Marinomonas mediterranea MMB-1: one gene and its partner. The protein of the gene in region 1 interacts with the protein of each later gene in a pairwise test. Links are inferred from orthologs where the notes say so. Each region holds a gene or a part of one and is shown in the gene's direction. Other genes may lie near its edges.

What was found. Proteins that work in one complex are often made in the same cells at the same time.
Region 2: the proteins of MARME_RS12835 (region 1) and rlmB interact in binary tests that used the Escherichia coli proteins (3 or more experiments, as listed by UniProt). The link is inferred for Marinomonas mediterranea MMB-1 from one-to-one orthologs.

Annotation. Positions count from the first base shown.
Region 1 is NC_015276.1:2,819,271-2,823,433, reverse strand. What follows is about bases 28-2,955. They hold MARME_RS12835 (NAD(P)H-hydrate dehydratase), read left to right. Parts: upstream 28-698; coding sequence 699-2,213; downstream 2,214-2,955. Other genes in these bases: tsaE (tRNA (adenosine(37)-N6)-threonylcarbamoyltransferase complex ATPase subunit type 1 TsaE), read left to right, coding at 2,412-2,879; orn (oligoribonuclease), read left to right, coding at 58-606. In the rest of the region: MARME_RS12825 (N-acetylmuramoyl-L-alanine amidase), read left to right, coding at 2,958-4,163. UniProt on the Escherichia coli protein: Bifunctional enzyme that catalyzes the epimerization of the S- and R-forms of NAD(P)HX and the dehydration of the S-form of NAD(P)HX at the expense of ADP, which is converted to AMP.
Region 2 is NC_015276.1:3,469,803-3,478,038, reverse strand. Bases 2,066-4,932 are described here. They hold rlmB (23S rRNA (guanosine(2251)-2'-O)-methyltransferase RlmB), read left to right. Parts: upstream 2,066-3,051; coding sequence 3,052-3,813; downstream 3,814-4,932. Other genes in these bases: cobT (nicotinate-nucleotide--dimethylbenzimidazole phosphoribosyltransferase), read left to right, coding at 3,924-4,932; rnr (ribonuclease R), read left to right, coding at 2,066-3,028. Also shown: MARME_RS15915 (pyruvate, water dikinase regulatory protein), read left to right, coding at 1-39; more of rnr, read left to right, coding at 371-2,065; more of cobT, read left to right, coding at 4,933-4,991; MARME_RS15895 (adenosylcobinamide-GDP ribazoletransferase), read left to right, coding at 4,981-5,760; MARME_RS15890 (histidine phosphatase family protein), read left to right, coding at 5,828-6,433; MARME_RS15885 (trimeric intracellular cation channel family protein), read left to right, coding at 6,562-7,194; cobO (cob(I)yrinic acid a,c-diamide adenosyltransferase), read left to right, coding at 7,184-7,798; MARME_RS15875 (endonuclease/exonuclease/phosphatase family protein), read left to right, coding at 7,792-8,236. UniProt on the Escherichia coli protein: Specifically methylates the ribose of guanosine 2251 in 23S rRNA.

The DNA of each region.
Region 1 (4,163 bases):
ATATTTGGCGCATAGATTATAATGCTTAGCATTGATAATAAAGGACTTCGGCAATCTATGAGCTATAGCGAAGAAAATTTAGTGTGGATTGATCTGGAAATGACCGGACTTGATCCAGAAATGAACACAATTATTGAAATTGCGACCATTGTTACTGATAAACATCTCAATGTATTGGCTCAAGGGCCAAATTTGGTTGTTCATCAAGACAAGGGGGTGATGGATGCGATGGACGAGTGGTGTACGACACATCATGGGCAGTCCGGGTTAACACAGCGTGTATTGGACTCTGCCATTACGATGGAGCAAGCGGAGCAGGAAACGATCGCGTTCCTTGAAAAATACTTACCAGCGGGGAAATCCCCTATTTGTGGTAATAGTGTTGGACAGGATCGTCGTTTCTTATACAAATACATGCCTCGTTTAGAAGCATTTTTTCACTATCGGTATATTGATGTGAGCACGCTTAAAGAGTTGGGGCGTCGTTGGAAACCCGAAGCGCTCGATGGATTTACGAAAACGGGCGCGCATTTGGCGTTGGACGATATTTTGGAATCGATTGGTGAATTGAAACATTACCGGAAAACGTTGTTTGGTATGGAATAACGTTTGTTCCGTTTTAACGCCAAGCTAAAATGCTTGGCGTTATCAAAATAATACGCCGCGCTTGTGTCATTCCTTCCTACTGGTTATATCCAATGAAAAATATATCAGAGCTGCTAACCCCTGTTTTCGATTTGCCTTCTATTAGAGCAATAGAGCAAGCTTCTTTTTCTTCGGAAGGGGGTAGTTATCCGATGATGGAGCGGGCGGCACGCGTATTATTTCATCATATCTCTAGACGTTTTAAAGAAGTTCAGACATTCACTGTGCTGTGCGGTTCTGGAAATAATGGTGGCGACGGTGCTCTGCTTGCTGTTTTGCTTGCGAATGCTGGGCTAACGGTAAGGGGATTGGATTTAGCATCGAAAGAACGTTCAGGAGACGCAAAAAAAGCGTGGGCGGCTTTGCTGGCATCTGATGTCGAAGTCTTTGTGTCGAACACTCTTGATGACGACACCTGCTTTAACGGAGTAATAATCGATGCGATGCTTGGGATCGGCGGCAGCGCTTTTTTAAGCGGAGAGTTTGAAAGAGTATGTCGCTGGGTCAATAAAAGTCGTCAAAGTGGTGCAAGAGTCGTTGCAGTCGATTCTCCAACGGGGCTAGATGTTGCAACAGGTTTGGCTGATCCAAATACTGTTGTCGCGGATGTGACCGTTACTTTTATCCGAGATAAACAGGGTTTCTATATTAACCAAGGATTGGTTTGTGTTGGTGAGGTGATCTGCGAGCGTCTGGAAAGCGTAGATTTATTGGCTGAGAAGGGCGATAAATTAGTAGGAGCGGTGGGGGCTTTATGGTTTGAAGCTTCCGATGTTAGATTGTTGTCGCCGTGTGCTCGATATCCTGTTTCTCATAAGGGGAGCTATGGGCATATTTCTGTCGTTGGCGGTGATGATGGTTATGGCGGTGCTGTGATCATGGCAGCGTCAGGCGCAGCGAGAACAGGAGCGGGTACCGTCAGTGTATTAACGCGCGATAATCATATCGCTCCTGTGCTAGCTCGAATACCATCTGTTATGGCTGTGACGCCAGATGGTGAGGATATTAAAGGAACGCTGCGGAATCTAGATTCCGTATTGTTGATTGGTCCAGGGCTTGGTCGAAAGCAATGGGGCGAAGCGTTGTTTCAGCAAGCGTTAGAACTCACACATCGCAAGGTATTGGATGCTGACGCTTTGCATTGGCTGTCACTCAATCCAATAGCATCATTTCGTGGTTTGGTGGTACTTACACCGCATGTGGGCGAGGCGGCTAAATTACTTGATACGACTCCAGATGGGGTTAGCGGGGATTTGATCGGTTCGGCGAAGGCTCTTAGCCAACGATATGGTGCCATTGTCGTGCTCAAAGGTGTATCAAGTGTTATCTCTGCGCCTGATGGACGTACGGTGATTGCAGGGCGTCCTTGTCCCGGTTTGGCTAAAGGCGGTTCGGGAGATGTGTTAAGTGGCATGGTGTCCAGTTGTTTGGCTTATTACCAGAACCCATTTGAAGCGGTGGTTATCGCGGTCGCTTGGCATAATGTCGCGGCGCAAAAAGCGTCTCAAGAATTGGGAGAGATACATATGCAGCCTTATGAGCTATTGGATTATTTGCGGTTGTCATAATCAGTGTGACTGCTTACGAATGTAATATTACTTAAAATATGCTTGGTTAACGTCTTTTGAACTAATAATGTTCAAAAGCAATAAACTTCAAATTATCAAGCTTTAAAATACTAGGCCGCAAAAATACGAATATCAGGCTTTAAACTGACAATAATGACGGAAGCGTTCGCGCATCGGTGTGCGTAGGAAAGGTAAAATATGATGGTTGAAAAAGAGATATACGGCGAAGAGGCAATGGAATTGTTTGGTGAGCAATTGGCTTCTAGTTTTCAAGAAGGTGGTGTTGTTCATTTAAATGGTAACCTCGGGATGGGCAAAACAACGCTTGTGCGTGGCCTCTTAAGAGGGATGGGTTATATCGGACCGGTTAAAAGTCCCACATACACAATCGTCGAACCTTATGAATTAGAGGTTGCTGATGTGTTTCATTTTGATCTATATCGAATTGGTAATGCTGAAGAGCTTGAGTACATGGGGATCCGCGATTACTTCAAAGAGGGGGCGCTTTGTCTTATTGAGTGGGCTGAAATGGGGGAAGGGGTGCTTCCAGAGCCTGATGTAGTGATTCATTTGGCGCTTTTGCGTCAGGGCAGAAAGGTGGTGGTAGAGCCGAAAACTGCGCATGGTGAAAAAAGCGTTAATGATGCGCTAAAGCAAGCGGGCTAAAACAGTACGAGATTTAAGGCGTTGAGCTATTTTTTCTCAAAGGTTATAGTGTGCAGATATAGTGGCTAGCCTTTTGATATGTATAATACTTTTCGCATTAAATCTGTTGTTTGTTTCGTACTGGCGTTGTTTTTCTCAATGTCGGTCTATAGCGCTTCTGTTAAAGATATTCGAGTTGCTCAGCAAGATGGGCTGACTCGTCTTGTATTTGAGCTAGATTCAGAGGCGAATCATCGCCTTTTTTTGCTTTCTAGTCCTGATAGGGTTGTGTTAGATCTTGAGTCGATCGGCTCTCTCTCAAGTAATGTCAGCAAAAATCTTTCGAAACTCTCCTCGGATATGATGCGCCGACTTCGATATGCTAAGCGCGATCAAGGTGCGAGGTTTGTCATTGATTTAAATGGCAAGGTTAAAGCGAAAAGTTCCGTCCTCTCCAAAAATGCTAAATACGGCCCCAGAATACTCGTTGAGTTAGAGTATGGTAAAAAGAAGCCTGTTAAGGTTATAAAAAGTGTATCGACCATTGAAAACGCCAAACGGGATATTGTTGTTGTTATCGACCCGGGTCATGGTGGAAAAGACCCTGGCGCATTAGGTAAATACAAAGTTCGAGAAAAAGACGTTGTCTTATCAATTGGTAAAGAGCTCGCTAAGCGAATTAATCAGGTTAAAGGTTTTAAAGCGGTTTTAACGCGCTCGACAGATGTCTATCTAAAATTACGTCAACGAACTAAGGTTGCACGTGAAGCAAATGCCGATATCTTAATCTCTATTCATGCCGACGCCTTTACGAAATCAAGTGCGCGTGGTGCGTCTGTCTGGGCGTTGTCTCTCGGTGGTAAAACGTCTGAGATGGGGCGTTGGCTAGCACAGCAGGAACAATCGTCCGACTTGGTTGGCGGTATCTCACTTGATGACAAAGATCAGTTGTTGGCAGAAGTATTGCTCGATATGTCGATGAATTCGACTATTCAAATGAGCCTAGATATTGGCGAGTCAGTTTTAGCGAAAATGACGCGCGTTGCTAAGCTGCATAAAAATACGGTTCAGCAAGCTGGTTTTGTTGTTCTCAAGTCTCCTGATATCCCTTCTTTATTGATTGAAACAGGGTTTGTTTCAAATCCGACAGAGGCTAAAAACCTTTCTAGTCGAACCTATCGTAAAAAATTAGCGCAAGCGATCTCAAAAGGGGTGATTGATTCATTCTCATCTAATCCACCTGAAGGGACGTATCTTGCATGGAAGCAAAAGCGAAAAGTAGGTCATACTTACACGGTTAGCAAG
Region 2 (8,236 bases), 650 kb from region 1 along the record:
AAAATCATGGCAGAGATGCAATTATCGCGACATCGATAAGCGTAAAAGCGCGAGAACCTATCTAATTCTTCGATTGGTTCTCTAAAATGCCCCGTTTTTTGTCATAAAACCGACAAATTAAATTTATGACGGCGGTTTTGCCAGATAGAAAAGAGGTAAAAAGTAACGCGGTGGGTCGAATTGTTGTGTAATTACATACAGTTTTAATATTGCCGTGCTAAATATGGGTTCTAGAAGGGTGTTGTGTGAAGCTTATTAAAGGTGAATACACTATACTATGATCCATAAAGAAGCTGGCGGCCTTTGCTTCCCTTATGTTTGAGTCGTTTGCTTTTCCTAGAAAAGAGTCTCCTAAAAGGACAAAAGTAGTTTGAGTAATAAAAAAGTGAATGATCCTTTTTCGGATCGCGAAGCGTCCAAGTATGATAATCCAGTACCTAGCAGAGAGTTCATTCTCGAACACATTGCAAAATTAGGCCAGCCAGTTACACATCCCAGTTTATGTCATGATTTTAATCTTACTAAAGATGACGAAATTGAAGCCCTGCGACGTCGTTTAATTGCGATGAGTCGCGACCACCAGCTACAAAGCAACTTTGACAATGAATACACTTTGATTGAATCGTCTGACTTAATAGAAGGTCGTGTTCAAGGTACGAAAGATGGTCACGGTTTTCTTATTCGAGAAGATGCTGATGATATCTTCCTTTCACCACGTCAAATGCAATCGGTTATGGATGGTGACATTGTTGTAGGACGCCTGTCCGGTAGAACGGTAAAAGGGCGATTAGATGGTGTGGTTGTTGAGGTAAAAGAGCGTAAACATACTCAAATCGTCGGACGCTATTACGAAGAGAGCGCGACCGCATTTGTCACGCCTGAGAACCCGAGAATCACGCAAGATGTCTTGATTGACCAGTTTTCTGGCTTGACGCCAAAACATGGGCAATATGTTTTAGTAGAGTTTCTTGAGTACGGTGATCGAAATTCAGCGGCCAAGGGGCTAATTAAAAAGGTGCTAGGGGACTTTATGGCTCCTGGAATGGAGATTGATGTCGCGATACACCGATACGATATTCCAAATGTGTGGCCTAAGTCTGTCGAAAATCAGGTGAAGCACTTTGGAACTGAGGTTGTCGAAGAAGATAAAGCCAACCGTGTCGATCATCGAGAAACGCCATTTGTCACGATCGATGGCGAAGACGCTCGTGATTTTGACGACGCCGTTTATTGTGAAAAAACACCGGGTGGTTGGAAGCTGTTCGTTGCGATAGCGGATGTTTCGCATTATGTGAAAAAAGGCTCTGCATTAGATAAAGAAGCGATCGTGCGTGGTAACTCCGTTTACTTCCCAGGTCGTGTTGTTCCTATGTTGCCAGAAGTCTTGTCCAACGGCCTGTGCTCACTGAATCCAGATGTCGACCGTTTAGCGATGGTTGCCGAGATTTCCCTAACGTCTCGCGGAAAAATGCGAGGTTTCAAATTTTACGAAGGGCTTATTCGTTCTCATGCTCGTCTGACGTATTCAAAAGTCGCTAAAATGATCGACGCTGAGCCAGATGAACAAGGTACTGAACTTCGTCAACGTTACGCTCCGATTGTTTCCCATATTGATGACCTTCATGGCTTGTACAAAGTGTTGAGAGAAGCTCGTGAGCAACGTGGCGCGATGGATTTTGATACGGTCGAAACACGTATGGTGTTCGACGAACATTCTAAAATCGATCAAATTGTACCAATAGAACGTAACGATGCACATAAACTTATAGAAGAGTGTATGTTGTGTGCGAACGTTGCTGCGGCCGAGTTACTTTTAAAAGCAGACCTAGCAGCGCTATTTCGTGTTCATGAAGGTCCTAAAGAAGAAAAGCTGCTGGCATTGCGTACTTACCTGTCCATATTAGGACTTGAATTAGAAGGTGGCCTTAAACCGACGCCGATGGACTACGCAAAATTGGGCGAGGCCATTCGAGAGCGAGCGGATTCGCGAAGCATTCAAACAATGATGCTAAGGTCGATGTCACAAGCCGTTTATCAAGCGGATAATCTTGGTCACTTTGGTTTGCACTATGAAGCTTATACGCATTTCACCTCGCCTATACGTCGTTATCCCGATTTGCTCGTACACAGAGCCATTCGTTACCTTATTCGTGGTGATGGTGCGCCAAAAGTTCGTCAAGTCTATAAGGTACCAGGTTCAGATAAGCTGAAAGCAAACAAAATTTATGGTTATGATCATGCCGATATGGACGGTTTGGGTGATTCTTGTTCGACGACAGAAAGACGAGCAGACGAAGCGACACGCGATGTTGAAGCTTGGTTGAAGTGCCAATATGTTGAACAGCATTTGGGCGAAGAGTTTGATGGCATTATTACCGCGGTTACTCCATTTGGCGTGTTTGTTGAGTTAGGTGGTTTATTTGTTGAGGGTCTTATTCATATCTCTGGGCTAGGTAATGATTACTTTATTCATGATCCCGAGCATCAAGCGATCATTGGAGAGCGCACGGGTAAGTCGTTTAAACTGGGTACTAAGGTCAAAGTAAGTGTATCAAGCGTGAACTTAGATCAACGTAAAATAGATTTAAGCTTGGTTCAAAATCGCCCTGAAAAGCCGAAAAAGCGCGTTGAGAAAACGGAACTGTCTGAGCTTGAAATGCAGTTAGCACAACTTCCTCCGATGGAATTGGGAGGGCGTAAACCAAGCTCTGAAGGGGCGTCTAAATCAAATAATAGAGGTGAAAAGGAAAGTTGGAGCACCTCTAAGCGTGATGCTGAAAAGCAAGCCGACGCTAAAAAAGGGAGGAAAAAGAGCCCTCGTAAAAAGGTGAGCCTAAACAAAGGCAAACCTAAGACAAAAGAACAAAAGGCCGAAAAAGCGAGAAATAGCTCTGAAGCTAAGAAAAGTAATTCGGTTAAGAAAAGAGCTGTGAAAGGCGCAACGGATAAAAAAGTTGTGCCTGACGTAAAGAAAAAGAAAGCACGTAAGTCTAAAAAAAGTAATGCGAAACGACGTGCTATTGATTAAGTAGAAAGAGTAAGAAAGACAATATGTCGAATTTAGAATGGGTATATGGCATTCACGCTGTTGAAAATGCGCTCACTCAGCAGCCGGAAAGGGTGAAAGACGTTCGCTTCCAAGAAGGGCGAGACGATAAGAAAACACAAAGGCTGATGCAGTTGTGTAAAAAGAATGGTGTGCGTTTTCAAGTTGTCCCGCGCAAAGTGTTGGATCAACTGTTTGCAAAAAGCAAAGAGCGTGTGGTTCACCAAGGCGTCGTCGCTCAAGCGACGATGACCAAGGCCAAAGACGAAGCTGAGCTGCATAAGCACGTTGAGGCTTTAGAAGAGACGCCGCTGATCATCATTTTAGATGGTATAACCGATCCGCATAATTTAGGTGCTTGTCTTCGAAGTGCCGATGCAGCGGGGGCACATGCAGTCGTGATGCCAAAAGATAAGTCAGCTCCGTTAAATGCGACGGTCAGTAAAGTTGCGTGCGGCGCGGCTGAGAGTATGCCTGTTTTTGCTGTGACGAATTTAGCGAGAACGATGAAAAAGCTGCAAGACCAAGGTGTCTGGATATTTGGTACGGCAGGTGAAGCGACGGACATGTTGTACGATCATGACTTGACTATTCCAACGGCAATTGTAATGGGAGCAGAAGGCGATGGTATGCGCCGCCTTACTCGCGAACAATGTGATTATCTAGTTAAGTTACCGATGGCTGGCGTGGTATCGAGTTTGAACGTTTCCGTGGCTACCGGTGTTTGCTTGTACGAAGCAGTGCGTCAGCGTACAAACAAAGCGTAATTACGCGCATGAATGTTTGCATTCTATAAGTTGTGTTTTAAAGATGGTGCTTCCCGCACCGTCTTTTTTGTTATTTGAGCCCTCTATTTTTGATGCTGAGTGAGAAATGCATGTCGGTATTTGATCAATTTTCGATTCCTCCTTCCAGTCGTTCTCTTGAACGAGATATCCAACATAAAATCGATACAAAGACTAAGCCTCCAGGCTCGCTGGGCGTGCTCGAAGTACTTACCGCTCAATTGGCAAAGATTCAAAACTCGCTAACACCGTCAGTCGACCATGCTCAAATGATTGTGTTTGCTGCCGATCACGGTATTGTTGATCAAGGTGTCAGTGCGTTTCCTCAAGAAGTGACACCTCAAATGGTCGGGAACTTTCTGGCTGGTGGCGCGGCTGTTAGCGTATTTTGTAAGCAGCATGATGTCGCGTTAAAAGTGGTGGATGTGGGTGTTAACGCAGATATTCCAGCTCACCCACTGTTAGCAAGTGCCAAAGTAGCGTATGGCTCGAAAGACTTTATGCTTGAGGCCGCAATGAGTTCACGTCAGTTAGAGCAAGCGCTTGTTGTTGGTGTAAATCAGGCCAATGCAGCGATAGATTCGGGCGTGAACCTTATGATGTTCGGAGAAATGGGCATTGGTAACACTTGCGTCGCTTCTTGTATGTTGAGTGCGTTGACGGGCATGTCAGGAGAAGAAACGGCAGGCCGTGGGACGGGTCTTAGCAGCGAGGGAGTCTCACATAAAGCGAAAGTGATTCAAGCCTCTCTTAAGCGAATAGAAATCGCGTTAGGGAAGCCAATGGCGTCTTGGTCTGCTCAGGATATCGGTGAGCAATGTGGTGGCTTTGAAATCATCGCCATGGCTGGAGCTATGCTGCAATCAGCGCAAAGGGGAGTGGCTTTTGTTGTCGATGGCTTTATTTGCACAGCAGCCTATGCTTTTGCAATGAAAATACAAAGCAACTTATCTGATTATGCTATTTTTGCCCATCAGTCTAACGAAACGGCGCATCAGGCGATCCTTCAACATCTTAATGTTAGACCTGTTCTCACGTTAGATTTACGTCTTGGTGAGGGCTCCGGTGCGATTTTAGCCTATCCTATAATTAAAAGTGCAACGGTATTTATGACCCAAATGGCAAGTTTTGCGGATGCGGGAGTAAGCGATGGTCAATAAACTGAGTCCCTACTTAACTGGTTTTTTACGCAGTGTTTCAACCTACACTCGCATCCCAGTAAAAGCCAATTGGGAAGAGCAAGATGGGATCGCGCATCCCGTTTGTTTTTTACCCTGGGTAGGGCTCATCGTTGCGGTTTTAAGTGCGTGGCCTCTTTTATTTTTTAGCTGGAGTGACGAGCTACAAGCCATCTTTATGCTGCTTAGTGCAGTATTAATCACGGGTGCGTTTCATGAAGATGGTCTACTGGACTCGGCTGACGGCCTTGTTGGAGGCTGGAATCAAGAACAGCGCCTCGCAATAATGAAAGACTCTCGAATAGGCAGCTTTGCAGCCATCACCGTTGTGTTTTCTATTCTGATTAAATGGTGGCTGTTAACGCAGTGGATCGATAATAACGAATGGCAAGGTGGTGCGTTGTCGGTATTAGGGGGATGGATAGCAGTCCATGTGCTTGCTCGAATTTTGCCTTTGTTAATGATGAGTAGTTTGTCATACGTTTCGAGCGCACAAAGCAAATCTGCGTCTATGATTGCTAAGCTTTCTTTTCGAGATTGGTGTGTTGCTTTAAGCTCTCTACTACTGTGTTTTATCTCTGTTGGTCTAATCTCTTTGCTTTTATCAATTATCGCGCTTGGTATTTTCTTTCTTATCGCTCGCGTCTATCTTAACAGGCGAATTCGAGGTTTTAATGGCGATACATTGGGCGCAGTAGAGCAGATCTCAGAAGCGTTGGTCATTTTCTCGTTATTGGGGTTTGCCGCATAACGAGGGCTTTAGCAATATCTCTACATTTGCCTATAGATTCCGACAGTAAGGTTTGATTGTTTTAATTATGAAGTTGTTTTTAGTGCGCCACCCCGAACCCGATGTTGAGAAAGGGTTTTGTTACGGTAAGTTAGATGTGCCTATTGTGTCGTCTTGGCATCAAGATGCTGTTTACCTTAGTCAATGGCTTGAGCGTCGGCGTCTTCCCAAAATACAAAGCTTCCACAGCCCTCTGTCCAGAGCCTCTAAGCTTGCGTTAAGCGTGAATCCCAATTCAAAACCCATAGGCGAGCTTGCGGAATTAGACTTCGGTCTATGGGAGGGACAAAATTGGTCGACTATTTCGCGTGAAGAAATAGACGAGTGGGGGGCTGATCTGCAATTCTCAGCCCCTTACAAAGGTGAATCGCTCGAAGACCTAAGGCTCAGAGTGATGCCCAAGGTTAACGCCCTGATCGACGAGGCGGACAGTGATATTGTCCTTTATACGCACTCGGGCGTTATTAAGGTAATTGTAAGTGTGTTATGCCAGTGGCCCGTCAGTGAATGCCATAGAATTAATATCGGTTATTCTAGTGTGACTCAACTAACGATCAATGATGATAGAGATAATCGATACATATCGTTAGACCTATTAGGGGCTGGTGATTGGGTCGGTCTGGCGGTTGAGTAGTGTTGGCGATTAGGTGATGTTGGCGATTAGGTAGCGCAAGCAGGGCTTTAGCCGCCTTAAAATAAATCAGTGTCATCGCTAAGTAAGGTCGAGTTCACGTGAGCTCACAGTAGAGTGTAGAGGTTTCAATGTTGTTGTATTGGTTTGGCATGTTTGGCATCGCAGCATTTGCCATTACGGGAGTAATCTCGTCCGGTAAACGAGATATGGATTTGTTCAGCGTCGTGTTGTTAGGCATGGTGACGTCATTAGGTGGTGGAACAATTCGTGATGTTATTTTATCGGTCGACGCGGTGTATTGGGTCGACGATGTGTCTTATGTATGGGTTGCCTTTTTGTCTTCCGTGTTCGCTTTTTTTGCCGTTCGTGTCATCGAAAATAGGCAACAGATCTTCGAATACGCCGACTCGTTTGGACTTGCGCTATTTACCGTGGCGGCCGTCGAAAAAGTACTGAACTATGGCTTCTCTTCTATCATTGCAATTGTCATGGGTGTGATTACCGGTGTCGCTGGAGGAATGATTCGGGATTTGTTAAGCCATAGGCCTCCCTTGGTTTTAGGAAAAGAATTTTACGCGACGCCAGCATTTCTGGGTGCTTTATTGGTGGTCTCTCTGGAAAAAAATATTCCTTTTCATGAATTTAATTCCGTTTACGGTGCCGCTTTGATCTTTATACTCAGGTTATTCGCAATACACAAAGGCCTATATTACCCAAGTTGGCTACTATACAAAAAGAGAAGTAAACACGATGCCGAATAAAACAGAAGAAGAGAAAAGAGCGATACAAGAAGCCAAATTGCTTAAGAAAAAAGCGGTGGTTGATGAGCGTATCGCAAAGGCGACCATTGAACGTGGTGTCAGTATATTGTTAACGGGCAATGGTAAGGGAAAAAGTTCCAGCGCATTTGGGACGATGGCTCGTGCTTTGGGGCATGGTCGTAAATGCGCCGTCGTACAATTTATAAAGGGTCGTACCGAAACTGGCGAACAGAAATTTTTTGGCGCGTTACCGGACGTAGAGTTCCATGTCATGGGACACGGTTTTACGTGGGAAACACGTAACCCTGAGTTAGAGCAAAAAGCGGCGGAACAGGCGTGGGAATTAGCTAAGGGTCTGTTAGCAAACCCAGAAGTGGATTTTGTGCTACTGGATGAAGTCACCTACATGTACAAGTATGGATACTTACAAGTAGAAGACCTTTTGGCGGCGTTAGAAAGTCGACCAAAACATCAAAACGTGATGATGACAGGGCGAACTGCGCCTAGAGCGTTACTAGACTCTGTGGATACGCACAGTAAAATTGCCAATGAACGCCATGCTTTCGCCTCAGGTGTCAAAGCGCAAGAAGGAATCGAGTGGTAGCCTTTAGAGTTGCTACTTTCAATGTGGCGTTTAGCCGAACTTATTCTGGAGAACTAGAAGCCGCGATTGATCGAGGAACAGATAAGCAAGTTTCTGCTGTTCGGCGGATCGTAGAGCGTTATTCACCAGATGTCCTTTTGCTGAATGAAGTGGATTACTCTCCGAACAGTTTGTTGAAAGATAAACTCATGCGGCTGCTGTCTGGTTCGAAAAAACCTCCTTTTCGGTATGTTTTCTTTGAGCCAGTAAACACGGGAATACCTTCTGGTTTTGATTTGGATCGTGATGGTATTGTTGGATGTGAAGCATCTGATGCCTGGGGCTTTGGCTCTTATCCCGGTCAATATGGGATGATGTTACTATCACGCTACCCGATCAATATTGAACGCTCACGAACCTTTAGACGCTTTTTATGGAAAGATCTACCGAAGGCCCAGC